DNA from 2 places in the Carnobacterium funditum DSM 5970 genome. Region 2 is predicted to be linked to the other one. Evidence: predicted binding sites of a transcription regulator. Region 2 holds the regulator's gene; the other holds the start of a gene.
The links. Region 2 encodes HrcA, which represses chaperone genes, less so after heat shock. Its sites were predicted from a motif close to TTAGCACTCNNNNNNNNNGAGTGCTAA; they were not measured.
Positions count from the first base shown of each region.

Region 1 (15,713 bases), 820 kb from region 2:
AGCCGTTTCAAGAGTTGGGACATCCTTTTCTTGTTCCGCTAGAGCTAATAATTTTAATTCTTCTTGTTCCGCTTTTTTATCAACGTAATAATCATAGTCGCCTAAATAAAGTGTACTACCTTCTGGGGATAATTCAACTATTGAGGTCGCTAATCGATTGATAAAGTAACGGTCGTGTGAAACAAATAAAAGAGTTCCGTCAAAATCTATCAAGGCATTTTCCAGGACTTCTTTGCTATCAATGTCTAAATGGTTGGTGGGCTCATCAAGGACTAAAAAATTATCGCGATTCATAGATAACTTCGCTAGTGCCAATCGAGCTTTTTCTCCACCGCTTAAATTAGTAACGGATTTTTCAACATCATCACCAGAAAATAAAAAGCTGCCAAGAATACTACGAATATCTTTTTCAGGAGTTGTCGGATGACTATCCCATAATTCACTTAACACTGTTTTTTTAGAATTTAAGTTAGCTTGTTCTTGGTCATAATAACCTAAATCAACGTTGGTTCCAATTTGTTTCTCTCCTTGAATTAAAGGCAAATCATCAATCAAAGATTTTAACAAAGTAGATTTTCCAATACCATTTGGTCCCACTAATGCAATAGAATCATATTTTCTGATATCTAAATTAATAGGAGAAGACAAAATATGATCTTGGTAGCCAATAGCGCCATGGGTTAAAGATAAAATAACATTTCCGCTTTCTTTTTCTGTTTGAAAGCGAAAGTGAGCAGATTTTTCATCGCCTTGCGGTCGGTCAATCCGATCCATTTTATCTAATTGTTTTCGCCGACTTTGAGCTCGTTTGGTTGTAGATGCTCGAACTAAGTTGCGATTGACGAAATCTTCTAATTTAGCAATTTCTGTTTGTTGTTTCTCGTATTCTTTCCATTCTTGTTCAAGACGGGCAGCTTTTAAATCTAGGTATTTAGAATAATTACCTTTATAGTGAACCATTTTTTGACGACTGATTTCGTAAACTTCATTGACTACTTTATCTAGAAAATAGCGGTCATGGGAAACAATTAGCAAAGCTCCTTGATAGGCTTGTAAATAATTTTCTAACCAGTTGAGTGTTTCTATGTCTAAGTGATTCGTTGGTTCATCTAAGATTAACAAATCTCGTTTTTCTAATAGTAGTTTTGCTAATGCAAGACGGGTTTTTTGTCCACCGGATAATTGATGAATATTTTTTTGATAATCTTCTTCATAAAAACGAAAACCATGTAAAACAGAACGTATTTCTGCTTCATAGCCAAAACCATTGGCTAGTTTAAAATCATGCTGCAACTGATCGTAACGTTCTAATGTTTTGTGGTATAATATTTCATCTGCTAAAAGAACCGGATTTCCAAGTTGGATTTCTATTTTACGCATCTCTTTTTCTAGCTGGATAACGGGTTCGAAAACAGCTAACATTTCATTCCAGATGGAGTCATTTGAATGCAAGCCAGTATTTTGTGCAAGATAGCCTATGGTTACTTGCTTGCTTTTAATAATTTGACCTGCATCAGGTTGTTCAATGTCAGCAATCATTTTCAATAAAGTAGATTTCCCAGCACCATTTCGACCAACTAAAGCCATTCTTGAATTTTCTTGGACCTCCAAATAAGTATTTTCAAATAGTACGTCAGCTCCAAAATAACGAGCCACTTGTTGAACTTGTAATAAAATCATCTAATTTCCTCATTTCGTTATTCTCTACTCTAGTCTATCATACAACTGTAAATTCTGATATTACTCCAGTAAATTAAAAATTGACTTCACAAGCAGATTTTTTAAACGGATAGGGATAAAAATATAGGGAGGAGGGATAGCCTAGTAAGTTAAGAAAAAGTTATCATTTTATCTATAAAGAATGCTATAATGAAAACGTTGAGAGAAAAATAGTTTGTGAAATTCAAGTTGATAGTATATACTTGTGAAAATATTAATTGAAAAGTTAATGAGAAAAATTAATGGAGGAAAATGATGAATAAACTAACTGTGCCAAAAGCAACAGCTAAACGCTTACCTATTTATTATCGTTATTTGCGTTTCTTGCATGATGCAGGCAAAGACCGTATTTCTTCAACAGAATTAAGCGAAGCAGTAAAAGTGGATAGTGCAACTATTCGCCGTGATTTTTCTTACTTTGGAGCTTTAGGAAAAAGAGGATACGGTTACGATGTAGAGAATCTAATGAACTTTTTTAGTAAAACATTGAAACAAGACCGACTAACCAATGTGGCTTTAATTGGTGTAGGTAACTTAGGACATGCTTTATTGAATTACAATTTTCACCAAAGCAACAACATGAGAATTAGTGCAGCTTTTGATATTAATGAAGAAATCATTGGAAAAATATTAAGTGGGGTACCTATTTATCCGATGAGTGAAATGATTGAACAGCTTAAAATACAGCAAATCGAAATCGTGATTTTGACGGTCCCAACACAAGCAGCCCAAGAAACAGCGAATGAATTGGCAAAAGCAGGCGTAAAAGGGATTATGAACTTTACACCTATTCGTATATCTGTATCAGATGATATGCGTGTACAAAATGTTGATTTAACCAATGAATTACAAACGTTGATTTATTTCTTAGATCATTATAAAAAAGAAGAAAAAGAAGAAAAAAAAGAATCAGAAGAAGAGTAAAAAAAGCGACAAACCTATTTAGGTTTGCCGCCCTTTTTTATTTTTAAATAAATATCTAATAGTTTAGACGCACGTACGAAATCACTAGTGGCGAATAGCACAAATAATACTGGGAAAATACCCCATCCTTCAGTGGATACAGAATTAATAGTAAACCAGATGAATACAAGGGACATGATGTAATTAAAAACGATTTGCAGGATAATATTTTTGTTATTCATATGCAATTAAAATTCCTTTCTCTACTAACCTTGCTTGTTAATAGATTAAATTGAGTAAAACGACGCTTGTGTTCATTAAAACATGGGCAATCATGGGTGTAGCAATATTTTTTGTTTTCACATAAAGATAAGAAAATACAAATCCCATTGAAGAATAGAGCAGAATGTGACTGTCAGCGTGGATAAAAGCAAATAACAACGAGCTGATAACCGCTGCGCCTACTACGCCAGTTAAGTCATAAAAAAAACCGAAAACAACTTTTCTAAAGACGAATTCTTCCATGATAGGTGCCATTATAGCTACGATAATCAGATAATAAGGGTATTTACTGATAGTTAATAAAATATTTTGTGTATTAACTGATTCCATCTGTAGTCCGAGCAACTGTGACTCAATGAGAGTTGCGATAAACTGAGCGGCAAAAGCCATCAGGGTTCCAATTAATCCCCACATGATAACTTGTTTCTTGGGTGTAGGAGAACTTAAGGTCAAACTATTTTTAATCGTTGACTTTCGGTTCAATAACAACATAACTAGTGTACCTGCAGTAAAAGAAAAAATAGTTCCAAAAATCAAAGCTTCTGTTTGATAGTCTTGAGGAGCTAAAGCTAAAATTAAAACGGGTAAAAATTGAGCAATAATATAAGTTAAAATCATAGAAATAGGCGTTTGTTTGATTAGTTTTTTCATTTGTGCCGTTAGACCTTCTTTTTTTCAGAAGCAAAAGACTTCTTTATTTGAATCCTTGTTATCTGTTTGTTTTATTGGAAAGTTATCAAACTATTCTAATCTACAAACAAGTTTCATTTGTCAGTATAACATAAGATGTAGCGAAATGTTTAGATTATTGCATGATTTTACATCTGGAAAATGAGGTGTCTCAACAAAAAACAAACAAATTTCAGTTCTGGAAGAGTTAAAAGGCTTGCAATTAAGAGTGAAGTTGATTATTATAAAAGAGTGGTTTAGCACTCATCCGAGAAGAGTGCTAAACAGGAAAACGGATAAGAGAAAATGGAGGGATTTACGTGTTAAAACCATTAGGAGAGCGTGTCATTATTGAAGTCGCTAAAGAAGAAGAAAAGACTGTCAGCGGGATTGTTTTGCCGGGTTCAGCGCAAGAAAAACCTCAAACAGGCTCAATTATTGCAGTAGGTGAAGGACGCACACTAGAAAACGGATCGAAAATCGATTTGTCGGTAAAAGTGGGAGATAACGTTTTATTTGAAAAATATGCTGGTGTGGAAGTTAAATATGAAGGAAAAGAATATCTTGTATTAAGTGAACGAGACATCATTGCAATTGTTGAGTAAAAAAAATGAACGAACGATGCTTTACTATTCAAGCAATAAAAATTTTGGATTAGCTGATCTTATGTTATACAAAAATGGACAAGAATAGTGTATTTCTCATTCGAGTTGTCTAAAAAAAATAAGAATGGACAAGTCACGATTAAATAACTCTAGACTTGTCCGTTTAGACTTAACATTGGACAAGTTGATTGCTTTTTTTCTTTAACTTGTCCGTCTTGAAGAGTCATGCTTTAAATGATTTCGTAAAGGGTATGTTTCATGAGGTTCTATCTAAAAAACTACTATAAATTAAAATAAAGCAACACAACTAAACGAATGAGGTGAAGTGAAAATGGCAAAAGATATTAAATTTTCAGAAGATGCTCGTGCAGCAATGTTACGTGGCGTAGATATTTTAGCAGATACTGTCAAAGTTACATTAGGACCCAAAGGAAGAAATGTGGTACTTGAAAAAGCTTATGGTTCACCGCTAATTACAAATGATGGAGTAACCATCGCTAAAGAAATTGAATTAGAAGATCATTTTGAAAATATGGGTGCTAAATTAGTCGTGGAAGTGGCTTCAAAAACAAATGATATTGCTGGTGATGGAACAACAACTGCTACCGTGTTAACGCAATCTATTGTTCGTGAAGGAATGAAAAATGTTACCGCTGGAGCTAACCCTGTGGGCATTCGCCGTGGGATTGAAATAGCAACTAAAGTAGCTGTGGAAGAATTGATGGCTATTTCTAAAAAAGTTGAAACCAAGGAATCTATTGCACAGATTGCAGCTATTTCATCTGGGGATAATGAAGTTGGACAACTTGTTGCAGATGCAATGGAAAAAGTAGGCAATGATGGCGTAATTACTATTGAAGAGTCGAAAGGTATTGAAACCGAATTAGACGTGGTAGAAGGTATGCAATTTGACCGTGGTTACTTGTCGCAATATATGGTTACAGATAATGATAAAATGGAAGCTGTTCTAGAAAATCCTTACATCTTAATTACCGATAAAAAAATCTCGAATATTCAAGATGTCTTGCCTTTGTTAGAACAAATCTTGCAACAAGGACGTCCGCTATTAATTGTTGCAGACGATGTTGATGGCGAAGCATTGCCAACATTAGTCTTAAATAAATTACGTGGTACATTCAATGTTGTAGCTGTAAAAGCTCCAGGATTTGGCGATCGCCGTAAAGCGATGCTAGAAGATATTGCTATTTTAACAGGTGGGACGGTTATTACGGAAGATTTAGGATTAGAATTGAAAGATACAAGCATTAGTGAATTAGGGCATGCAGCGAAAATTGTAATTACTAAAGATTCAACAACAGTTATTGAAGGAGCGGGTTCTTCAGAGAACATTATGCAACGTGTATCTTTATTGAAAGCCCAAGCTACTGAAACAACGTCAGATTTTGACCGTGAAAAATTACAAGAACGTTTAGCTAAACTTTCAGGTGGAGTAGCCGTTATCAAAGTCGGAGCCGCTACAGAAACGGAATTAAGAGAGCGTAAACTTAGAATTGAAGATGCGTTAAATGCAGCTCGTGCAGCAGTAGAAGAGGGAATCGTATCAGGCGGAGGAACAGCCTTTATTAATGTCCAGAGCAAAGTTGCTGAGATTGCAGAAGAAGGAGACGTCGCTACCGGTGTGAAAATCGTGTTGCGCGCTCTGGAAGAACCCATTCGTCAAATCGTTACAAATGCAGGTCTAGAAGGCGCTGTAGTTGTTGAGAAAATGAAACAAGTTGAAATTGGTATTGGATTTAATGCAGCAACAAATGAATGGGTAAACATGATTGAAGCTGGGATTGTTGACCCAACTAAAGTTACCCGTTCAGCCTTACAAAATGCAGCAAGCATTGCAGCTCTATTGTTAACAACAGAAGCTGTTGTAGCAAACCAACCAACACCAGCTGCACCAGCTGGTGGAATGGATCCAGGAATGGGCGGCATGATGTAAGAAATAATTTTTAAGAAGAGACCTTCCATAAGTTCAATGAACTTATGGAAGGTCTCTTTTTGATGCTTTTGGTTATAGGAATAATCAAATTCACTTCATTTTTAATGTTAATGATCAGAAGAGAAAATAGCCGTTTTATACAGAGGTATTTAGTAGATTGAACATTAAGAGAACTAAAATTTGACGAACTTGTGTAATTTCTAAAGTATCAGCAGAAACTTATTTACTTTATATTGGAAGTACTATTCTCAATGAGATAAGTTTTAATTGCTTTACAAAACAATTAGCGATAATATAGTTAGTGTGCTAACTATATTAAAAATTGGAAATAAGGTGATAAAATGAATAGTGGTTTCATGATAAATTATTGTTCAAAACTTTTAAGAAATAAATTGAATAAAGAACTTGAAAAAGAAGAAATAACAGTGTCTCAATTTGCAGTGATAAAAGATATTGAAATGAATTCCTTTACAGATGATGGGAAGTTAGAAGTTACAGCAGTTGAAATAGCAGAAAGACTAGATATGGATAAACCGACGATATCTGGAATAATAAATAGGCTGATAGATAAAAAATATTTAGAAAAACGATCAAATCCTAATGATAAAAGATCGTCTATATTAAAACTTACAAAAGAGACTAAAGCAAAACTTCCAAGGTTAGAAAGGGTAAGTAATGAGGTAATATCTGATGCAACAAATGGGTTAACTGATGAAGAAATTGAAATCTTTAAAAATACACTAGGTAAAATAATAGAAAATATGAGGTGAAAAAAATGGATAAGTATTTAGTAACTGGTGCAAGTGGAAATATTGGTAGATATGTAGTAGATGAGTTAATCAGTTTCAAAAAAAGCGTAAAGATAGCCGTTCATGATAGAGAAAAAGGGGATAAACTATTCAAAGAAAAAGAAAATACAGAGTTAGTGGAGTTTGACTTTTTGGACATGAAGACGTTTAAAGAAGCGTTAGAAGGAGTTAGCGCTATTTTTTTAGTTCGGCCTCCTAAGCTTGCGAAACCTCAAAGAGACATGCTTCCTTTTTTAGAAGCTGCTAAAAAAATGGGGATAGAAAAAATCGTATTTGTATCGCTTCTAGGCGTTGAAAAAAATCCGATTGTACCTCATAAAAAGATTGAGGACATGATAAAAAAATTAAATATCCCTTACGTATTTTTGAGACCAAGTTTTTTTATGCAAAACTTGAATACCAATCATAGAGAAGAGATACAAGAAAGGAACGAGTTATATATACCGGCTGGGAGTTCCAAAACAAGTTTTATAGATACAAGAGATATCGCAAGAGCAGCAGCTATTAGTTTAGTCGATGAAACCTATACGAATACCGCTCTAACTTTAACTGGGAAAAAAGCAATTGACTATTATGAGGTATCAAAAATTTTGTCTGACGTACTTAACAGAGAGATAACCTATAAAAATCCAACTCTTTTAGGGTTTAGAAAGGATAGAATAAGAAGAGGTACTCCTAAAGGATTTGCGACTGTCATGATGCTTTTATATCTTATGACAAAACTTGGAACAGCAAAAGATGTAACACATGATTTAGAAAAAATTATAGGAAGAGAGCCTATTAGCTTCAAACAATATGCAATAGACCACAAAGACTATTGGATTTAAAATGAACTTTTTTGATATTAGCATATCGGGTTTTGAAGGTTCACCATCATTTTGATCTTTAATCTTGTTACTTTTTGGAGAGTCTATCTTAGTATAGTTATCGCTTAAAAGCGAAGAAATAAATAAGTTAAAGCAGTAATTTAGTTTTTTACAGAGTAAATCCTTTTCTGTTCATCATTCATTGCTATAACAGTTTTAAGCAAAATAGCCTGCCAAAAGTCCCAAAGAATCAAATTATCCAATGGAATTTGAGCCTGTGTTACTTTTTCCTTACCTAATGTTCCTTTGTTTAGATTTTTTTTTTTAAGCTGGATGATCACAAATAAAGTGATGTTATCGACTATTGCTATAAGCAGGATAATGTATACGATTTCTATAATTATCTCCCTGCATGTTATACTAATAACACAGTATGAAGGGAACATAAATTAAAATGTTTGGATTTTTGTACTCAAAATAGTCTAGCTATTTAAAAACTAAAATTAATTATAGTTAGTTTAAATGGAATCTTTAAAATAAAGGTGCAAGAGTTAAATGAAATACAAATAAAATCATATTTAGAGTGCTTAACAAAAAGTATATCCAAAAAATCAAAGAGGAGGAAAAGTGTGATGAAAACAAAAATCCAATGGAAATGGGTTATAGGGGCATCAGTACTATTCCTTTTATTTTTAATTTTCGTCCTTCCGCAAGTATCTAGTTATTCAAGTGAGGCAATAGGACAATCTGAATCGCCAGATCAATCACTCATTTACTCAGGATCGCAGTTGTATGATCTAGCTGCAAGTTATGGGGAAGCGGGTAGAGAAACGTATATTCTATTAAGGTGGACTTTTGATTTGATTTGGCCAGTTGTTTATACGCTATTTTTAGTCACATGGACTATCAAATTATTGGAGTATACTTCAGGTAATAACTGGATGAGATACCTAGTGCTCCTTCCGATAATGGCGGCGCTTTTTGATCTTTTGGAGAATATCGGAGCAACAATAGTAATGGCAAGGTATCCTTTAGAGTCTGGAATAATCCAAACGATAACGCCGATAGCAACATTTGTAAAATGGATAACTGTTTCAGGATCTTTTTTACTACTAGTATTTCTAATTATAAACATTTTAATATCAAAAATTAAAAAACGAATAAAAGACAATTACTAATAGAAAAATCGTTTTGAGGATTACAAAAAAACTTGAGAAAGAAGCGTTGATTCCTTTAATAGAATCAACGCTTCTTTCTTTATTATCACTCAGCAATTAAAATAGTTACAATGCTATGTCCTAGAATTTGCTGTGGTAAAGAGCGAGTTGTGATGGGTTCTGGTACTAAGAAAACGGCAACGGTTGTGCCAGCCTTTATCTCTTCAATAAGACGTTTTTCTTGAGTTTTTTCGTCAAGGATAGAAACGCCTTCTGCTAGTAAACTGACTGCATCTTTTTCATACTAAAGTAGTCCTTTTTTATTTATGTGTCCGTTTGTTCTCACGTAAGACCTTTAACGGTTCGCCCCATGCGAGTAAACGATCCAACAATTTGTTAAAGATCCCTTCATGTATCTCTGTAGGTGTGAAATTTTCCTCAGAATCGAAATCGGTCAAGATTGACAACGATAAACTCGTACTGATGACTGCGACGTGTAATCCACCTAAGACGAGACGTAAAACTTCTCCAGCACGGAGGCCTCCTTGAGAACCATAAGTAACGGTTCCGGCAACTTTATTGCCGTATTCATGGCAAAGGTAATCAATCGCATTTTTTAATGCCGACGGCAGACCATGATTGTATTCTGGAACAACAAAAATAAAGGCATCAAGGGAAGCAATTTTTTCTGCCCAAGGGATGGCTTCGGGAGTCTGATAATCCTGACTGTAAAGGGCAGCAATAGGTTCGTTATACATCGGAAGATGATAAGCAGCAATATCGACTATTTCATATTCAGCATCTTCACGCTTGTCTGCCCATTCTTTAAGTTCCTTAGCGATTTTAAGACTCTTACGATTAGGGCGAGTGCTTCCGGTAATAATTCCGATCTTCAACATAGTCTTTCCTCCTAATTTCATTTATTTAAAGTGTTCTTTAAGTCAAACTTACGCGATAATCAACTGAGTTACAATGAAAATGTTCCTTTTACCCAATTATTTAATCACTCTATTTTTATATATAATGCCATGTACCTTTTGAAATACATTAAATTTGACGATAAATAGTACCATGAAAACTGTTTTTTATCATTTGTGGTATGATAAGAGATGAAAAAAGCAATGTAAATTAGTAAGTCAGGAGCGAATAGGATGAACAAAATCTATCCAGATGATAGTTTAGCATTACATACTGATTTGTATCAAATCAATATGATGCAAACATATTGGGAACAGGGGAAAGCAGACAAGAACGCGATATTCGAATGCTACTTCAGAAGCAACCCTTTTGAAAGCGGATATGCCGTTTTTGCAGGTCTAGAACGGGTAGTAACGTATATTCAAAACTTAACTTTTTCAGATTCAGATATCCAATATTTAAGAGAAGTCGGTCACTATCCCGAAGGGTTCTTAACGTATTTAACAAAATTCAAGTTTAGAGGGACAATTCGGTCAATGGTTGAAGGAGAAGTTGTTTTTGCTAATGAGCCAATTATTCAAGTAGAAGGACCATTACTGGATTGTCAATTTGTTGAGACGGCCATTTTAAATGTTGTTAATTACCAAACTTTGATTGCGACAAAAGCTTCACAGCTTAAGTCTGTAGTAGGGAATGAATTAGTACTGGAATTTGGTTCAAGGAGAGCGCAAGAAATGGATGCTGCTATTTGGGGAACCAGAGCTGCATATATAGGTGGTTGTGATGCCACTAGTAATGTTCGGGCTGCTAAAATATTTGATATTCCGGCAAGTGGCACACACGCTCATTCGCTTATTCAAGTCTATCGAGACGATTATAAAGCTTTTAAAGCATATGCCACGACCCATAAAGATTGTGTCTTTTTAGTGGATACCTACGATACCTTAAAATCTGGTGTTCCAAATGCAATAAAAGTAGCGAAAGAAATGGGCGATAAAATTAATTTCTTAGGTATTCGTTTAGATAGTGGCGATATGGCTTACATCTCTAAAAAAGTTCGCCAACAATTAGATGATGCAGGATTTACAGAAGCAAAAATTTATGCATCTAATGATTTAGATGGAAAAACAATTCTAAATTTAAAAATGCAAGGTGCTAAGATTGATGTTTGGGGAGTAGGTACGAAACTGATTACGGCTTATGATCAACCCGCACTAGGAGCTGTTTATAAGTTAGTTTCTATTGAAGATGAGAATGGTAAAATGGTGGATACCATGAAAATTTCAAGTAACGTTGAGAAAGTTTCTACGCCTGGTAAAAAACAAGTATGGCGGATTACGAGTAATGATGACGGGAAATCTGAGGGAGATTATATTACTCTTTGGGAAGAAAAACCAGATCAAGCCAAAGAGTTATTTATGTTCCATCCAGTTCATACGTATATCAATAAAATGGTCACTAATTTTACTGCCCGCCCTTTATTGGTGGATGTTTTTGTGAATGGTGCATTAATTTATTCTCTACCAACACTTGGGATGATTAAAGAATATGCAGTATCAAGTTTAAATTCATTATGGGAAGAATATAAGCGTAATTTGAATCCAGAACCGTATCCGGTCGATTTATCGCAAACAGCCTATGATCATAAAATGAATTCAATTGCAGCGATTCGAAAACATATCGCTGAATAAGTTCGTCAAAGCTAACACAGACAAAAAAGTCCTTTTTTAAGGGACTTTTTTTTGTCTTTATCATTTGAAAAAATAGAGCTGAAGATTGAACTATGATATACTGAAATAATAAAAAATACTTCGAAATGAGAGTGAAAAACAATGCAAAACTTGCAAAATAAAATCATTAAAGAACTTTATGTTGCTCCTGAAATTGATGCCGTACTTGAAATTAGACGAAGTGTTGATTTTTTAAAAGCCTACATGCTTAAGTATCCTTTTTTAAAGGCATTGGTATTGGGGATTAGTGGTGGACAAGACTCAACACTTGGTGGAAAATTAAGTCAAATGGCGATGACAGAATTGCGTGAAGAAACCGGCGACGCAGCTTATCGTTTTATTGCCGTTCGCTTGCCTTATGGGGAACAAGCAGATGAAAAAGATGCTATTGATGCCATAGCCTTTATGGGTGCAGATGAGAGCGTACGAGTCAATATTAAATCAAGCGTTGATGCCATGGTTCAGGCTCTAGAAGAAACAGATATCTCGATAAGTGATTTTGTAAAAGGTAATGTTAAAGCTCGGCAACGGATGATTGCCCAATATGCTGTTGCGGGTATGTATCAAGGAGCAGTGATAGGAACAGATCATGCAGCTGAAGCAGTAACAGGGTTTTTTACTAAATTTGGTGACGGTGGGACAGATATTAATCCGCTAGTCCGTTTGAATAAAAGACAAGGAAGAGCCTTGTTGAAAGAACTAGGTGCACCAGAACACTTGTATATTAAAGTTCCAACTGCTGATTTAGAAGAAAACAACCCAGGTTTACCAGATGAAGTAGCCTTAGGCGTTACGTATGAAGAAATTGATGATTACCTTGAAGGGAAAACGATTGACGACAAGGCTGCAAAACAAATAGAAAGTTGGTATCTTAAAACGCAACACAAACGTCATTTACCTATTACACCTTTTGATGACTTTTGGAAATAAACACTATCTTTTTTTCGGATAGATAGGGGGAACGTCGTGATGATAGAACGGATTTCAATAGTTGTTCCTTGTTTTAATGAAGAAGCGGCCTTACCCTTTTTTTATGAAGAATTAGAGAGCATTCGGAAAAAGCTTGAGCAAGCAGACATAGAATATATTTTTATTGATGATGGTTCTAAAGATCAAACATTAGCAGTCATAAAAGAATTAGCTAAAAATGATGAAGAACGAATACGTTATTTGTCGTTTTCTAGAAATTTTGGTAAAGAAGCGGCCTTGTATGCTGGACTACAACATGCAACAGGTGAGTATATTGCAGTCATGGATGCAGATTTACAAGATCCACCAGAGTTGTTACCTGAAATGTTGTCTTTATTGAGAAAGAAAACGTATGATTGTGTAGGAACGAGGCGGGTTACGCGAAATGGCGAGCCACCTGTTCGTTCTTTTTTTGCAAAACAATTTTATAAATTAATGAATCATATTTCAGATACTGAATTCGTAGATGGGGCCAGAGATTATCGATTGATGACAAGAAGAATGGTTAAAGCAGTTCTCTCAGTTAGTGAAGTTAACCGGTTTTCAAAAGGAATCTTTAGCTGGGTCGGTTTTGATACTTATTATCTGCCTTACAAAAATAAAGAGCGTATAGCTGGAGAAACCTCTTGGTCTTTTTGGAGTTTATTTAATTACTCGTTGGATGCAGTAATTAATTTTTCTGATGTGCCTCTAACATTTGCTTCACTTATAGGGCTCTTATCTTTTTTTGTCTCTATTTTATTTTTAGTGTTTATTGTCATACGAGCGTTAATTTTTGGAGATCCGACAGCAGGATGGCCATCACTCGTTACCATCACTTTGGCTATTGGCGGCCTTCAATTATTCTGTCTAGGAATAGTAGGCAAGTATGTAGGTAAAACGTATTTAGAGACTAAAAAGCGGCCATTATATATTTTGAAAGAAACCGATCAAACTAACAGAGAAAATAAGTAATGGGAAATAACAGTTTCACGAAAAAAGGAGGTTGGAAAAAATGAAAAAAGTTTCTCGCGGGCAACGGAAACAAACAAAGCGTTTTTCTTTGCATTCCAATTCATTCAAACAAGTAGTGAAAGAATTAAGTAAAACATTAGTCAGCGGATTAGTAGTAGCAGTTGCCTCTAATTTTTTATTGCAATTTTTTCAAAACCAGTTCAACTTTGAAGTAGCTTGGTTGTTCATGACTGAGTGGCACATAGAACTATTTATTTTGGGCATAGGGGTCTTGATGATGCTTTACATTTGGTTCACTTCTTTAATTGGAAATCGATACATTGGAGCATTTTTAATAATTTTGATTTCAATTATATTAGGAATTTCAACTCAACAAAAAATGCTTTTACGTGAAGAGCCAATGTATCCTTCTGATTTCTCAATGATTACAAATTTGCCTTTTTTAGTAAAAATGATGAGTAATACAATTTTTCTGATAGTTTTAATTCTTTTAATAGCTATCTCGGTAAGTATATTCTGGCTTATAAAACGAGCCCGTAAAGGTAAGAAGGAAAAAAAATCTCAACATCAAAAAGAAGTCAGAGGGTTAAGAATAGGTTTATTCGTTTTGTCTAGTCTATCTTTAATTTATATTTATGCTTTTAACAGTCCTGGAAATCTGGTCAAAGCAGCTTATAATGACCATGCTTATTGGATTCCATATAGTCAGGAAATGAATTATTACAATAATGGCTTTGTAGGGGGGTTTTTATACAATTTAAACGTTACTCCAATGGAAAAGCCGGAGAAATATTCAACAGAAAAAATGAATCAATTGCTATTGAAGTATGAAGAGAAGGCAAAAAAAATTAATGAAACACGGTCAAAATCATTAAAAGATACGAATGTTATCTATGTGATGAGTGAAAGTTTTTCAGATCCAACAAAGTTAATAGACGTAAAAGTGTCTAAAGATCCTATGCCGATTCTTAGACAACGAATGGAAAAAAATAAAAGTGGGGAAATATTATCTGAAGGATATGGTGGTGGTACAGCTAATATTGAATTTGAGGCTTTGACTGGTTTATCTATGGAGCCTTTTGCATCTAATTTGAGCACTCCTTACACACAAATACCTTCTCTGATGAATCATTTCCCATCGGCTGTTTCTTACTTTAAAGATGCAGGATACTCTGCTACAGCGATTCATCCTTACAATACGTCGATGTATAAGCGTAAACAAGTCTATCAGGAGTTAGGATTTGACACTTTTCTAGATGAGAAGACAATGACATACGCCGATACACTTGAAGAGAGTCCTTATATTTCTGATCATTCCGCCTATCAAGAAGTGCTTTTAAAACTGGAAGAAACTGATGAAACCGACTTTGTTCATTTAGTTACGATGCAAAATCATATGCCCTACACGGATTTCTATCCGGAAACAACATTTACTGCTGAGGGGACAGCAGATGATCTTGAAGCAGCCAATTATTTCCAAGGCTTATCTTATAGTGATAAAGCATTAAATCAATTTTTAGAAGAACTAACAACACAAGAAGAGAAAAGCATCGTTGTCTTTTGGGGAGACCATCTTCCAAGCTTTTATGGTGAAGAAGTTGTAACAGTTAATGGAAAAGTAGCGATGCACCAAACACCGTTGCTGATATTTTCATCTGAAAAAGAAAAACAAGAGTCTTTAGGAACGATCAGTCCTATCTACTTTATGAATCATGTATTAGAGTTAGCGAATAGTCCAGTTTCGCCTTATTATGCTTTTCTAATGACACTCGAAGCCAATTTACCTGCTTTTGAAAAAGGAATGTATATTGAAACAGGAGAACAAGAATCTAAATTGGAGCGTGAAGAATTATCTTCAGAAACCCAGCAGCTTCTTGAAGAGTACGATTTGTTGCAATACGATATAACCATAGGCAATAGACATGCTGAGACAGCTAATTTTTTTTCGAGTAAATAAAGAGTATTGACATATGGTCTATACCATTTATAATGATAAGGGAATGACAAAGGAGAGGATTTAATGAAAACATCTGTATTGATAAATGCAACTATTTATACTGGTAAAGAAAAAATTGAATCTGGGTTCATACGCTTTGATAAAGCAATCTTATCCATTGGTGAAATGACAAACTTTAAAGAAAAAGAAGAAGATACCATCATCGACGCAGCAGGTAAAATAATTGTTCCTGGTTTCATTGATGTGCATAGCCATGGTGGTTATAGCTGGGATAGTATGGATGG
Region 1 is NZ_JQLL01000001.1:1,302,481-1,318,193, reverse strand. It holds gene BR44_RS06065 (ABC-F family ATP-binding cassette domain-containing protein) at 1-1,680, opposite strand, end outside; gene BR44_RS06060 (redox-sensing transcriptional repressor Rex) at 1,975-2,643, shown strand; gene BR44_RS06055 (DUF4305 domain-containing protein) at 2,658-2,864, opposite strand; gene BR44_RS06050 (CPBP family intramembrane glutamic endopeptidase) at 2,902-3,555, opposite strand; gene groES (co-chaperone GroES) at 3,894-4,178, shown strand; gene groL (chaperonin GroEL) at 4,510-6,129, shown strand; gene BR44_RS06035 (MarR family winged helix-turn-helix transcriptional regulator) at 6,522-6,899, shown strand; gene BR44_RS06030 (SDR family oxidoreductase) at 6,905-7,765, shown strand; gene BR44_RS06020 (hypothetical protein) at 8,377-8,922, shown strand; gene BR44_RS06015 (NADPH-dependent FMN reductase) at 9,222-9,800, opposite strand; gene BR44_RS06010 (nicotinate phosphoribosyltransferase) at 10,053-11,510, shown strand; gene nadE (ammonia-dependent NAD(+) synthetase) at 11,652-12,479, shown strand; gene BR44_RS06000 (glycosyltransferase family 2 protein) at 12,519-13,472, shown strand; gene BR44_RS05995 (LTA synthase family protein) at 13,513-15,429, shown strand; gene nagA (N-acetylglucosamine-6-phosphate deacetylase) at 15,493-15,713, shown strand, end outside.
Region 1: groES (co-chaperone GroES) is a predicted target of HrcA. The motif match lies at 3,831-3,857, and genes of this name have one in related genera.

Region 2 (15,713 bases):
AAGGAACATTGCGAGTTGGAGATCCAATTGTAGTCGGCAACACATATGGACGTGTACGAGTTATGGTTAACGAACTTGGTAGACGTGTTAAAAAAGCAGGACCTTCTGCTCCAGTGGAGATTACTGGTTTAAATACAGCTCCACAAGCGGGCGATCAATTTGTTGTTTTTGATGATGAAAAATCAGCACGCTCAGTTGGAGAAACACGCGCACAAAAAGCGATGGCTAGCCAACGCTTAACGACTAACCGTGTGACATTAGATAATTTATTCTCTAGTTTAGAAGAAGGAGAACTAAAAGAAGTTAATGTTATTATTAAAGCGGATGTACAAGGTTCAGCAGAAGCATTATCTTCTAGTTTACAAAAAATTGAAGTTGAAGGCGTGCGTGTGAAAATCATACACACGGCAGTTGGAGCTATTAATGAGAGTGACATTACATTAGCTGCAGCAAGTAATGCCATCATCATTGGTTTTAACGTTCGACCAACTCCACAAGCTAAAGAACAAGCTAGCCAAGAAAAAATTGATATTCGTCTACACCGGATTATTTACAATGCTATAGACGAAATTGAAACAGCAATGAAAGGCATGTTGGATCCAGAGTATGAAGAAAAAGTTACTGGACAAGCAGTCGTTCGTGAGACATTTGCGGTTTCTAAAGTAGGAACAATTGCTGGTGGTTTCGTGACGGATGGTCACATTTCTCGTAACAGTAGTATTCGTTTAATCAGAGACAATATTGTGATTTTTGAAGGCGAATTAGCTAGTTTGAAACGCTTTAAAGATGATGCAAAAGAAGTTAAAAAAGGATTCGAATGTGGCTTCATGATTAAAGATTACAATGATGTAATAGTGGATGACGTTATTGAAGCATACGAAATGGTTGAAATTAAACGAAAGTAATCTTTTCTTTTTATTAATAAATAAAGAAAAAATGATGAAAGTGAGGGAACATCATGGCAAATTTTAGAACTGGGCGAGTAGCTCAAGAAATTCAAAAAGAAGTCAATGATATTTTAGTCAAACGTGTGAGAGATCCGCGTGTTTCAAATGTGACAATTACTGAAGTAAAAGTAACTGGAGATTTGCAACAAGCAACGATTTACTACAGTATTTTATCTGAAAAAGAAAAAGATCTTGAAATGGTTCAGTTAGGCTTAGATAAAGCAACTGGGTTGATTAGAAGAGAATTAGGCCAACGCTTGACGCTTTATAAAACTCCTGAATTAACTTTTTCGCTTGATGAATCTGTCTTGTATGGTAGCCGAATTGACGAATTGTTACGTGATTTAAACAAAGAATAAAAAGAAACGAAGGACTAAAAAAACTTAAAACTAGAACAATTAGAAACATAGTGACAGTCTAATCGCAGACTGTTAAGTTGGATTCGTCTGTAATAGTTGTATTTATTTTTTGAAATACTCTCCGTTAGAACGATTCGAGAATGAAAATGGGAGTTGGACACAAAACGTTTAGACCAGCATCGCTTCACTAAAAAGCGCAAGATGGTCACAGACCATCGAGTATTATTCGTGAAGTGAACGTTGGGTTTGCTTTTTGGAGCACGTTCTAAAATGAAAATCCGGATACGTGAAAGGGGGCTGAGACAACTGTCTCAGCCTCTATTTTTTTAATGAAGTTTAAACAGTATAGTATTTAAGAATTTTATTTAAATAAAATTATTTGGAGGTTGAATATATTGACTTTATATTCATATATTGGCACAGAAGAAAAAATAGTTATACGAGCACCAGAAGATCCAAATGTGATTGCTTTAATTGCTCGCGATACGTTAGATGCAGGGGTGACGGATGAAATGGTATTGTCTTATATCCGTGTGCAAACAGATGATGACACAGTTACTATGAATCAAATTAAATTTTATGATAAAGAAGCAGAGATTGTTGGGACTTTTGAAATCCTAGAACTAGTTAAAAATGGAGATATCTTAAAACATTTTAGCACCCCTTATGTTTACAAAACGACTGATTTCCCAGTATGGGAACCCATTGAAAATGACACAGCTATTCCGGATGGTTTCACGCTAAAAGATGTAGCAGATTACCACAAGATGATGGATGAAGCTCGAGCAGTAAATAAAACTCAGCAAACAGGATTTTTATCTTTCTTAACAACTTATTTTAAAGACTCAAATAAAATAGAGCTTTATAGTTGCTGGGATGGTGAGGAATTAAACAAAGAACAATTTCGACGAACAATTAGTTGGGGAGTAGTATCAAAAAATCAATTATTATTCGAAATGCGCGAAAAAGAATTTATTGTTATCAATAAATAATAGATGATGTACAGATATTTATTATCTGTAGCTTTTTTTGCGCTTTTATTTCGACTGAATTCAAAATAGGATACAATAGTAGAGTTAAAAAAGAAGGTAGGGATTTGTATTGGATGGTATTCTTCCATTATGGAAAGAACGTGGCATGACAAGTCATGATTGCGTTTTTAAACTCAGAAAAATATTGAAAACAAAAAAAATTGGTCATACTGGAACTTTGGATCCTGATGTCGATGGCGTTTTACCGATATGTATAGGAAATGCTACAAAAGTTGTTGAGTATATGATGGAAACTGGGAAAAGTTATATAGGAGAAATTACTTTAGGTTTTTCTACAACTACTGAAGATAAAAGCGGTGAAATTGTTGAACGTCGTGCTGTAGATGTAATGCCTTCTTTAGAAGAAATCGATCAAGCAATGTCTGAAATGGAAGGCATTATTACTCAAATTCCACCTATGTTTTCGGCTGTAAAAATAAACGGGAAAAAACTTTATGAATATGCAAGAGCAGGTGAAACTGTTGAAAGACCAAGTAGAAAAGCAACTATTAATAAATTTGTTCGCACAACAATACCAGTTTTAAATGAAAAGGATAAAACGGTATCTTGGAGATTTGAAGTAGATTGTGGCAAAGGCACATATGTAAGAACATTATCTGTAGATTTAGGTGAAGCTCTAGGCTACCCAGCACATATGTCAGATTTAACTCGTACTTCAAGCGGAACGTTTCAGTCAAAAAATTGTTTAACCTTATCACAAGTTGCTGATAAGATGAGCAATCAAACAATCCAAGATTGTTTATACCCTTTAGAGTTTGGTATAAAAGAACTTGACTCAGTCGATATAGACGAAACTTTATGGAATAAAGTGAAGAATGGTGCTGTTTTACCAGCTGATGTATTTGGCAAGGATGTTACATTTCCACTAGTGATCATGTATGATACTTTAGCTTGGAGTATTTATGGGAAACATCCAGTTAAAGAAAATTGTGTGAAACCAATAAAAGGATTGCGATCATTTCAGTAAAGGAGCTTTTCTAGTATGGAAATTATTAAATTACGTCACCCTTATAAGAAAAGTCAAATTCCTTCAGCGAATGTCGTTTTGGCTTTAGGTTTTTTTGATGGGGTTCATAGGGGGCACCAAGAAGTTATTAATCAAGCTAAAAATCTTTCTTTGAAAAAACACTGTAAATTAGCAGTAATGACTTTCAATCAGCATCCTTCGATTGTTTTCAAAAAAATAGCAGCCCAAGATATGCTTTATCTTTCGACTGTAGAAAAAAAGGAAGCCATCATGGCTGATTTAGGTGTAGACATTTTATACGAAATAGAATTCACCTCAGCCTTTGCGTCTTTAGACCCTCAATCCTTCGTTGATTTATACATTGTAGCCCTAAATGCAAAGGTAGTCGTCGCAGGTTTTGATTACACATATGGGAAAAAAGAGGTGGCTTCTATGGAACATCTGCCACAGTATGCTAAAAATCGTTTTGAGATTGTTGTGATTGAAAAACAAACAACAAATGATGCTAAAATCAGTTCTACACGAATTAGAAAAGCAATAGATAGTGGAGATATCAAAGAGGCTAATTGGTTGTTAGGCTATACGTATGAAACAACTGGACGTGTTATTCATGGAGATGCTCGAGGTAGATTACTAGGTTTCCCAACGGCTAACATTGATGTGACGAAAGACATACGCTTACCCACTGTTGGTGTTTACGTAGTTGAAATTCTTATAGGAAACAAACATTACCAAGGCATGGCATCAATTGGGCATAATATTACATTCGAAATAAACCGTCCATTGACAGTTGAAGTATATATTTTAAACTTTAATCAAGATATATATGGAGAAAAAGTAACGGTTTTATGGCAGCATTTTTTGAGAGATGAATGGAAATTTGATTCAGTTGAAGCTTTAATTGCTCAGTTAAAGCAAGACGAAAAAGATACACGTGATTATTTTTTAATAGAAAATAAAAAAAACGAGAAAACCATATAAAACAGGAAACGATTGCTCCCTTACACTCATAATAATAAATGATAAATCCTTTGTGTTCTTTAATAAGAAAACAAAGGATTTTATTTTTTTGATTCAACAACTAATGAAAATTGATTTTTTGAATACTTAATGTATAAAAACGTTTAATATTCATTTTAAAACTAAAATATCATGGTAAAATACACATTTAAGAATAAAAACACATTCTAATCTTGTTTTAATCGTTTTGAAATGGTATTATAATGTTTATCGTGAGTTAATTAAAAATAAAGAGGTGTTCAAATGGAAAATGAAAAAGTAGTTATAGCATACTCCGGAGGTTTAGATACATCTGTTGCCATTAAATGGTTGACTGAAGAAGGTTACGATGTGATTGCTTGTTGTTTAGATGTAGGTGAGGGGAAAAATCTAGATTTTATTAAAGAAAAAGCTTTAAGTATTGGAGCCATTTCTTCGTATACAATCGATGCAAAAAAAGAATTCGCAGAAGAATATGCTTTAATAGCTCTGCAAGCACATACTTTTTATGAGGGCACTTATCCATTGATTTCTGCTTTATCTCGTCCATTAATTGCGAAAAAATTAGTGGAAGTAGCTATCAAAAAAGGTGCTAGTGCAGTTGCTCATGGGTGCACTGGAAAAGGTAATGATCAAGTGCGCTTTGAAGTAGCAATACACTCTTTAGCACCAAATTTAAAAGTTCTTGCACCCGTCCGTGAATGGCAATGGTCAAGAGAAGAAGAAATCAATTATGCTATTAAGCATGAGATACCGGTGCCTATTGATTTAGATAATCCTTTTTCCATTGACCAGAACTTGTGGGGAAGAGCGAATGAATGTGGTATTTTAGAAAATCCTTGGGCGGCACCGCCAGAAGCAGCGTATGAGTTAACGGCTAATTTAGCAAATACACCAGATAGTCCAGAAATTTTAGAAATCGACTTTTTAGCTGGGAAACCTACTGCAATAAATGGCAAACAGTATTCCTTAGTGGAATTGATTGAATACCTTAATAAAATAGCAGGAAAACATGGAATTGGACGAATTGATCATATTGAAAACCGGTTAGTTGGAATTAAATCCCGTGAAGTCTATGAGGCACCAGGAGCCATGGTTCTGATGACGGCACATAAAGCTCTTGAAGATTTGACTTTTGTAAAAGAAATTGGTCATTTTAAACCAGCAATCGAACAAAAATTAACGGAGATGATTTATAACGGTTTATGGTTTAATCCTTTAACAGATAGTTTGATTGCTTTTTTAAATGCTACACAACAATACGTGAATGGTACAATACGTTTGAAATTATTCAAAGGCCATTCAATTGTTGAAGGAAGAAAATCCCCTAATTCCCTATATGATGAAAACTTAGCTACGTATACTTCGGCTGATACGTTTGATCAAAAAGCTTCAGTCGGTTTTATTAAATTATGGGGGCTTTCTACCAAAGTACACGCAGAAGTTCACCATTCGACTGATCGTTTTGAAGAAACAGTCATAAAAGAAAAAGTTTTCTATTAAGAAATGTTAGGATGAATTGAATGGAAAAATTATGGAGTGGAAGATTTGAAGGTGAAAGCCATGCATGGATTGATGCTTTTGGAGCTTCGATTGACATTGATCAACAGTTAGCCGAAGAAGATTTAATTTGCAGTTTAGCACACGTAAAAATGTTGGCTAAAACAAGTATACTATCCGTTGGAGAGTCAAATGAAATTATCGAAGGTCTAGAAAAATTACTCGAAGATAATAAAAAAGGTCATCTAGTATTTACCATCAAAAATGAAGATATTCACTTGAATTTAGAAAAGTTGCTTCATGACGATATTGGGCCAGTAGCAGGTAAGCTACATACGGCACGTAGCAGAAATGATCAAGTTGCAACGGATATGCATCTGTATCTGAAAAAAGAAGTAATCGAAATCAATCAATCGATTCAATTACTTATGGGTGTTTTGATTAATAAATCTGAAAAAAATGTGGAAACAATCTTGCCTGGGTACACTCATTTGCAACATGCGCAACCCATTTCTTTTGCCCATCATTTACTTGCTTATTATAATATGTTTAAACGTGATTTTGAACGCAATCAAGATAGTCTAAAAAGAATTGATATTTCCCCATTAGGAGCTGCAGCTCTAGCTGGAACAACTTTTCCTATTGATCGAGAATATACAAAAAAACTGATTGGTTTTAAGAAAAACTATTCTAACAGCCTAGATGCGGTTAGTGATCGCGATTTTATTTTAGAGTTTTTGAGTAATAGTAGTCTTTTGATGATGCATCTATCGCGTTTTTGCGAAGAAATTATTTTGTGGACTAGTCATGAATATCAGTTCGTGACATTGACAGATGCATTCTCAACTGGGAGTTCGATTATGCCTCAAAAGAAAAATCCAGATATGGCTGAGTTAATCCGTGGGAAAACAGGACGTGTTTATGGTAATTTAATAGGCTTATTAACAACAATGAAAGGTTTGCCATTAGCCTATAACAAAGACTTACAAGAAGATAAAGAAGGCATGTTTGATACAGTCAAAACGGTTAAAGATTGTCTAACCATATTTTCTAGTATGCTTGAGACCATGAAAATTAACGAATCCACAATGTACACGGCTACGACTAAGGATTATTCAAATGCAACTGAGTTAGCAGATTATCTAGCGAATAAAGGCATTCCCTTTAGAAAAGCTCATGAGATAGTAGGCAAGCTTGTGCTAGATTGCATAAAAAAAGAGAATTATTTGCAAGATATACCTTTATCTGAGTACCACGCCATTTCTGAATTGATTGAAGAAGATATTTATGCTGTTTTAGATTCAAAAACAGCAGTAGAACGACGCAACTCTTTTGGTGGTACAGGTTTTAAACAAATACAAAAAGAACTTATGAATGCAAATGAAGCGTTGATGGATATGAAACAAGTATGATAAGAGTTTCACCTCAACTGATTATCAGTTGATAGTAAAATGTAAATAAGCTACTAGAATAAAAAAATTTATTCTAGGGCTTATTTTTTTTGAATTAAATTTAATGTGTGAAATTATTTATATAGTGAGTTTCTCTAAAAAAATTCAACAATAAATGAGGTATTATCGTTGACAAGGTAACATATATTTGGTAGATTAATACTTGTGTTAGCACTCATCTGTCTTAAGTGCTAAATAAAGAGGTGATGTTTCTATGTTAACAGAAAGACAAATTCTCATATTAAAATCCATCATTTTTCTCTACACAAATAATGGCACTCCTATTGGATCTAAGACATTAATGAATGAGGCAGAATTAGATTATAGTTCCGCTACTATTCGTAATGAAATGGTTCATCTAGAGGAGTTAGGATTCATCGAAAAAACTCATTCTTCTTCAGGAAGAATACCGTCAATAAAAGGATATCGTTTTTACGTTGACCATCTTATCCACCCGATAGAAGTTCAAAAGAAGGATTTAATAACGATTAAAAAATCGTTTAGCAACGAATTTCATCAACTAGATGAAATAGTTATCCAGTCTGCTGAATTGCTCTCGCAGTTAACTAGTTATACAGCTATATCTTTAGGACCTGAATTAAAAGATAGTCGATTAACCGGGTTCAGGTTAGTCCCTTTGACAGAAAATAAAGTAATGGTCATATTAGTGACAGATAAAGGGCACGTAGAAAATCGAATGTTTTCTTTACCAAAAACAATTCAGTCTAGTGATTTAGAAAAGATGGTAAATATTTTTAATGAACGATTAGTGGGTCATACCTTAATTGAAGTATTTAAAAAGCTGGAAACAGAAATACCTGCTTTAATCAATAAATATGCCAAATCAGCAGCAGGGATTTCTTCTGCGCTTGATACGTTTATTTTACAGGCTGGACGTGATCAGATACATGTTGGTGGAAGAATGAATATGCTAGATTATTCTATGGGGATGGATGTTGAGAAATTCAAATTAATCTATTCTTTAATGGAAGACCAAAATGACTTAGCACATTTATTAACTCCTCATCACAGTGGAATTGAAGTAAAGATTGGTCAAGAGTTGGACGATGAAAGATTTGAGGGGTTTAGTTTGATAACTGCAGGGTATAACGTTATAGGTTATGGAACGGGACTGATTGCCTTGTTGGGACCAACTAGTATGCCATACTCAAAAATGATTAGTTTAGTGGATGTTTTTAGAAACGAGCTTTCAAAAAAAGTAATTGATTACTACCATTCGATGGAAGATTAATTAAAAAGGAGCTATGTATTATGTCTGAAGATCAAGAAGAAAAAAATAGTAGAAATAACAATGATGAATCTTCTGAAACGATTGAAGAAATTCAATCTCAAGAGGAAACGGTTGTTGAAGAAATTGATGAATTAGAGAAAATAAAAATGGATTTAAATGAGAAAGAGGATCAATATCTTCGTTTACAAGCTGAGTTAGCTAATATTCGCAAACGAAATCAAAAAGAAAAAGAAGATGCTGCAAAGTATCGCTCACAATCTTTAGCTACGGAGTTGTTACCAGTAATTGATAACCTAGAACGTGCTTTGTCAATCGAAGTTACAGACGAGCAAGGAGCAAACTTGAAAAAAGGTTTAGAAATGGTAATGGATTCTTTTAAAGTGGCATTGGAAAATGAAGGGATTCAAATGATCAATCCATTGAATCAACCTTTTAATCCAAATTTTCATCAGGCCATTCAAACTATCCCATTGGAAGATGGGCAAGAAACTGATACAGTTGTAAATGTATCTCAAAAAGGGTACTCTTTAAATGATCGTGTTTTAAGACCAGCAATGGTAATCGTTGCTCAATAAAGACTTAGAATAAAAAAAAATGAAAAGAAAAAGGGGTAATTAATTATGAGTAAAATTATTGGTATTGACTTAGGTACAACAAATTCAGCAGTAGCTATTTTAGAAGGCGGAGAAGCTAAAATTATAGCAAATCCAGAAGGCAATAGAACAACACCATCTGTTGTCGCATTTAAAAATGGAGAAATGCAAGTAGGAGAAGTTGCAAAACGTCAAGCAGTAACAAATCCACATACTATTAGTTCTATCAAACGCCATATTGGTGAGGCTGGTTACTCTGTTGATGTTGACGGTAAAAAATATACTCCTCAAGAAATATCAGCAACTATTTTACAGTATTTAAAAGGATATGCTGAAAGTTATTTAGGTGAAAAAGTAGATAAAGCTGTTATCACAGTGCCTGCTTATTTTAATGATGCACAACGTCAAGCAACTAAAGATGCTGGTAAAATTGCTGGTTTAGAAGTAGAAAGAATTATTAATGAGCCAACTGCAGCAGCACTAGCATACGGTTTAGATAAAACAGATAAAGAAGAAAAAGTGCTTGTATTTGACCTTGGTGGCGGTACATTTGACGTATCTATCCTTGAACTAGGCGACGGTGTCTTTGATGTTCTTTCAACAGCTGGAGATAACCATTTGGGTGGAGACGACTTTGATGAAAAAATTATTACCTATTTAGCAGAAGAGTTCAAAAAAGATAACGGTATTGATTTATCAAAAGATAAAATGGCTGTTCAACGTTTGAAAGATGCAGCTGAAAAAGCTAAAAAAGATTTGTCAGGTGTAAATGCAACCCAAATTAGCTTGCCATTTATTACAGCTGGAGAGTCAGGTCCTTTACACTTAGAAGTTAACTTAACTCGTGCAAAATTTGATGAATTAACATATGATTTAGTGGAACGTACAAAAAATCCTGTTCGCCAAGCTTTAAAAGATGCCGGTCTTTCTGCTTCTGAAGTAGATGAGATTATATTAGTTGGTGGATCTACACGTATTCCTGCCGTAGTAGAAGCTGTTCGTAAAGAAACTGGTAAAGAACCAAATAAATCAGTTAACCCTGATGAAGTAGTTGCTATGGGAGCGGCTATTCAAGCTGGTGTTCTTACTGGGGATGTTAAAGATATTGTCTTGTTAGATGTTACACCATTATCATTGGGTATTGAGACTATGGGTGGCGTATTCACAAAATTAATCGATAGAAACACAACTATTCCAACAACTAAATCACAAGTATTCTCAACAGCAGCAGACAATCAACCTGCAGTTGACGTACATGTATTACAAGGCGAACGCCCAATGGCAGCAGATAACAAAACTTTAGGACGTTTCCAATTAACTGATATTCCTGCAGCTCCTCGTGGAATTCCGCAAATTGAAGTATCATTTGATATTGATAAAAACGGAATTGTTAACGTTCGTGCGAAAGATTTAGGTACTCAAAAAGAACAAACCATTACGATCAAATCATCATCAGGTTTATCAGAGGACGAGATTGAACGTATGGTTAAAGATGCAGAAGCTAATGCGGATGCTGATAAAGCTCGTAAAGAAGAAGTTGATTTACGTAATGAAGTAGATCAATTGTTATTCCAAGTAGATAAAACTTTAGGTGAATTAGAAGGCAAAGCAGATGAAGCAGAAGTTAAAAAAGCTGAAGATGCTCGTGATGAATTAAAAGCAGCCGTTGAATCTAATGATTTAGAAGCAATGAAAACTAAGCGTGACGAATTAAACGAAATCGTTCAGGCTTTAACTGTAAAGCTTTATGAACAAGCTGCACAAGCTCAAGCAGAAGCTGAGCCTGAAGCTGAGCAAAGTGGAGATGACGATGTTGTTGATGCTGATTTTGAAGAAGTAGATGACAACAAATAATCAACAAATAGGATGATAAAGTAAAAGCCAAGGCAAAATGCTTTTGGCTTTTTCTTCTAGATATGATATGCTCTTGAAGTTGGATTTGAGCAATCGTGTTCTATAAAAAGTTATCTTTGTGACGATGGAGGGAAATCATGGCAAAAAGAGATTATTATGAAATTTTAGGAGTATCAAAAAGTGCTACAGAGCCAGAAATAAAAAAAGCATACCGTAAACTATCTAAACAATTTCATCCAGATATAAATAAAGAAGCAGATGCAGATGCAAAGTTCAAAGAAATTACTGAGGCTTATGAAGTATTAAGTGATGGAAATAAACGAGCAGCTTATGATCAATATGGTCATGCAAGTACAGATCCCAACTTTGGGAACGGTGGCGGTGGCGGCGGCTACGGTGGCGGTGGTTTTGGTGGCGGCGGCTTCGGCGGCGGTGGATTTGAAGATATTTTCGAATCTTTCTTCGGTGGCAGTGGTCGTACAGCCAATCCTAATGCTCCACGGCAAGGTGAGGATTTGCAATATCGAATGGATTTAGAATTTGAAGAAGCAGTTTTTGGTAAAGAAGGAAATATCCAGTATAATAGAGAAGCAGAATGTAAAACGTGTCATGGTGACGGGGCTAAACCTGGAACTAACCCAGTAACTTGTTCTAAATGTCATGGTTCAGGAACTCTGAATGTAGAGCGTAACACGCCACTTGGTCGAGTAATGACTCGCCAAACATGTGATGTTTGTGGAGGAACTGGTAAAGAGATCAAAGAAAAATGTCCAACTTGTTATGGTTCAGGTCATGTTAAAGAAAAACACTCTGTAAAAGTAACGGTTCCAGCAGGTGTTGAAGATGGCAATCAAATGCGCTTAAATGGGCAAGGAGAAGCTGGGAAAAATGGTGGACCTTACGGAGATTTATATGTTGTTTTCCATGTGAAATCAAGTGATCTCTTTGATCGTGATGGCTCAGAAATTTATTATGAATTGCCAATCAGTTTTATACAAGCAGCTTTGGGTGATGAGATTGAAGTGCCAACGGTTCATGGGAAAGTTAAGTTGAAAATTCCGGCTGGTACTCAAACAGGTACTAATTTCAGACTAAAGGGTAAAGGAGCTCCACGCTTGAGAGGAGCTGGCAATGGCGATCAACATGTTAAAATAAAAGTAATCACACCAAAAGATTTGTCTTCTGAACAAAAAAGAATTTTACGTGAATTTGCAAAAGAAAGTGGTATTGAAGTAACAGAGCAAGATGAGTCTCTTTTTGGCAAAGTAAAAGATGCATTTAAAAAAGATCGAAAATGAAAAGTAAAAAAGAAGCCTAGGTAATACATTATCTAGGCTTCTTTTTTTACGATATAGCAGCTATTCTAAAGATTGTAATTAAGCAGTTTCACTGTTATAATTTAAAATGACACTTTTTGGAATAAAACATGAAAGTAGGCATTAATTAGATGAATAAAAAAGAACTAGTTGAAAGACAAAAAAATATTCGAAACTTTTCTATTATCGCTCATATCGACCATGGGAAATCTACTCTAGCTGACCGTATCTTACAAATGACACGTACTGTAGCAGACCGTGATATGCAAGAACAATTATTAGATTCAATGGACTTAGAGCGTGAAAGAGGCATAACAATTAAATTAAACACAGTAGAGTTGAATTATACAGCCAAAAATGGGGAGACGTATACATTTCATTTAATTGATACACCAGGCCATGTCGATTTCACTTATGAAGTATCAAGAAGTTTGGCTGCTTGTGAAGGAGCAATACTAGTCGTAGATGCTGCTCAAGGAATTGAAGCTCAAACATTAGCCAATGTTTATTTAGCTTTAGATAACGAATTAGAAATTCTTCCTGTCATTAATAAAATTGATTTACCAGCTGCGGATCCTGAAAGGGTAAGACAAGAAATTGAGGATATTATTGGACTTGATGCAAGCGACGCTGTTTTAGCCAGTGCTAAAATTGGTCTGGGTATTGAAGACATTTTAGAACAAATAGTGGAGAAAGTCCCTGCACCAGATGGCGATTTAGATGCTCCATTGAAAGCACTTATATTTGACTCGGCTTATGATTCTTATCGTGGTGTTGTACTGAATGTGCGTATTATGGACGGAATTATTAAACCAGGCGATACAATGAAATTGATGAATACCAACAAAACATTTGAAGTTGCAGATGTTGGCATATTTTCACCAAAACCAATCAAACGTGACTTTTTAATGGTGGGAGATGTTGGTTATGTAACGGCTAATATTAAAACCGTTCAAGATGCTCGTGTTGGTGATACGATAACATTAGCAGATAATCCAGCATCAGAATCATTGCATGGTTATCGAAAAATGAATCCTATGGTGTATTGTGGGATGTATCCAGTTGATTCGTCACGTTTTACTGATTTACGCGAAGCTTTAGAAAAACTAGAATTGAATGATGCGGCTTTACAATTTGAAGCAGAAACTTCTCAAGCATTAGGCTTCGGTTTTAGATGTGGATTCTTAGGACTTTTACACATGGATGTTGTCCAAGAGCGACTTGAAAGAGAGTTTAATTTAGACTTGATTACAACAGCACCATCAGTAATCTATCATGTTAACCTAACTAACCAAACTCAAATAATCGTTTCAAACCCAGCGGACATGCCAGAACCTGGAGTAATTGAATCGATTGAAGAACCTTATGTAAAAGCGAATATAATGGTCCCAAATGATTATGTTGGTACGGTTATGGAAATAGCCCAGCATAAACGTGGTAATTTTATTGCTTTAGATTACTTAGATAACAATCGTGTTAATGTTATTTATGAAATTCCCTTGTCTGAAATTGTGTATGATTTCTTTGATAAATTGAAATCTAGTACAAAAGGATATGCATCTTTAGATTATGAAATGATAGGTTATAGAGCAAGTCGTTTAGCGAAAATGGATATTCTTTTAAATGGCGAAACAGTTGACGCATTAAGTTTTATTGTTCATAATGATTTTTCATACAATCGAGGAAAAGCAATTGTTGAAAAATTAAGAAGTATTATTCCCCGACAACAATTTGAAATACCAATTCAAGCTGCAATCGGTAGTAAAATATTATCTCGTTCAACGATTAAAGCATTGCGTAAAGATGTAACAGCTAAATTATACGGAGGGGATGTAACACGTCGCCAGAAATTACTGAAAAAACAAAAAGCTGGTAAAAAAAGAATGAAACAAGTTGGATCCGTTGAAATTCCTCAAGAAGCCTTCATGTCTGTTCTTAAGATAGATGACGACAAATAGATTATAGTATAATTAACAGGTTGAATGAATAAAAGAGCACTGTTTTATCGTGAAACTTCTAATAAAAGATGAGTGTAAATCTTTATTAGGAGTTTTTTGTTTTTGATAATAGTGTAAACGTTTTATGTGAAAAAACATCTCTATATAAGAATGGAAAGGACGTTATTAATGTATCTTATAATTAGTTTTGTATGCGTTATAGGATTTACCTTAATCCATTATTTTTCTAAGTATATGCAATTTGTAAATAAAGTACCGCGTAGTAAGTTTTTATCCTTTTCTGCGGGTGTTTCTGTTTCTTATGTTTTTGTTGATTTATTGCCAAAATTGAATGAATACCAACAAATTATATTAAGAAATTTACAAAACAGTGTTTGGAGAAACATAGAAAATCATATTTATATTGTCGCTTTATTAGGATTGGTTATTTTTTACTCATTAGAACGTTTAGTGAAGGTATCTAAAAAAAATTTATACAATAAAGAGATAAAAGAAACTAATCTATCCGTTTTCTGGATTCATATAAGTGCATTCACTGTTTATAATACGATTATAGGTTATCTTCTAGTGAAGGAACAGTTTGAAAATTATTTTGGTATACTTTTTTATTTCTTAGCTTTAAGTGTTCATTTGGTGACAAATGATTGGTCGTTGAGAAGAGATCATATGAAAATTTATGATCAGTATGGTAGATATATTTTAACACTGGCACCTGTGATTGGGTGGATTATAGGTGTGACAACTGAAGTAAACGAATTCGTTCTTTCCGTTTTACAAGCTTTTATAGCAGGGGGAGTCGTTTTAAATGCATTAAAAGACGAATTACCTGAAGAACAAGAAAGTAGTTTAAGTAGTTTTTTATCAGGAGTAATAGGATATACTTTTCTTTTATTGTTGATTTAAGAGTAGTTAAACGATTGAAAATCTTATTAAGGTAAAAGGAGGAATACAAATGAATAAACGAAAGAATCTTTTAAATCAACAACTGTCATTATTGCAATCTTCTTCAATTTTGAAGTTTGATGCAGAGGTGTCTCTCATACCAGGAATGACTAAATTAACTTTAGGAGAACCAGATTTTAACACACCTGAACATATAAAATTGGCTGGGATGAATGCAATTGAGGAGAATCATACTCATTATGCACCAACTGCTGGCGAACTTCCCTTACGACAAGCAGCGGCTATTTTTTTAAAAGAGAAATATGATTTGGATTACAAACCTGATTCGGAAATTTTAGTAACAGCAGGAGCAACTGAGGCAATATATGTAGCTTTATTTGGACTATTAAATCCTGGCGAAAAAGTGTTAATTCCAACACCAATCTATCCAGGATACATCCCCGTCACAATTCTAAGTAGATGCACGCCAATTTTTATCGATACTTCAAGTAATCATTTTGTTCTTTCTCCGGAAATGATTCAAGAAGCCATTTTAGAACATGGAGAAAGTATAAAGGCTATT
Region 2 is NZ_JQLL01000001.1:486,480-502,192, reverse strand. It holds gene infB (translation initiation factor IF-2) at 1-905, shown strand, start outside; gene rbfA (30S ribosome-binding factor RbfA) at 959-1,306, shown strand; gene BR44_RS02185 (hypothetical protein) at 1,702-2,298, shown strand; gene truB (tRNA pseudouridine(55) synthase TruB) at 2,408-3,325, shown strand; gene ribF (riboflavin biosynthesis protein RibF) at 3,341-4,306, shown strand; gene BR44_RS02170 (argininosuccinate synthase) at 4,589-5,827, shown strand; gene argH (argininosuccinate lyase) at 5,848-7,236, shown strand; gene hrcA (heat-inducible transcriptional repressor HrcA) at 7,490-8,527, shown strand; gene grpE (nucleotide exchange factor GrpE) at 8,548-9,102, shown strand; gene dnaK (molecular chaperone DnaK) at 9,148-10,974, shown strand; gene dnaJ (molecular chaperone DnaJ) at 11,109-12,272, shown strand; gene lepA (translation elongation factor 4) at 12,422-14,248, shown strand; gene BR44_RS02135 (hypothetical protein) at 14,483-15,151, shown strand; gene BR44_RS02130 (pyridoxal phosphate-dependent aminotransferase) at 15,201-15,713, shown strand, end outside.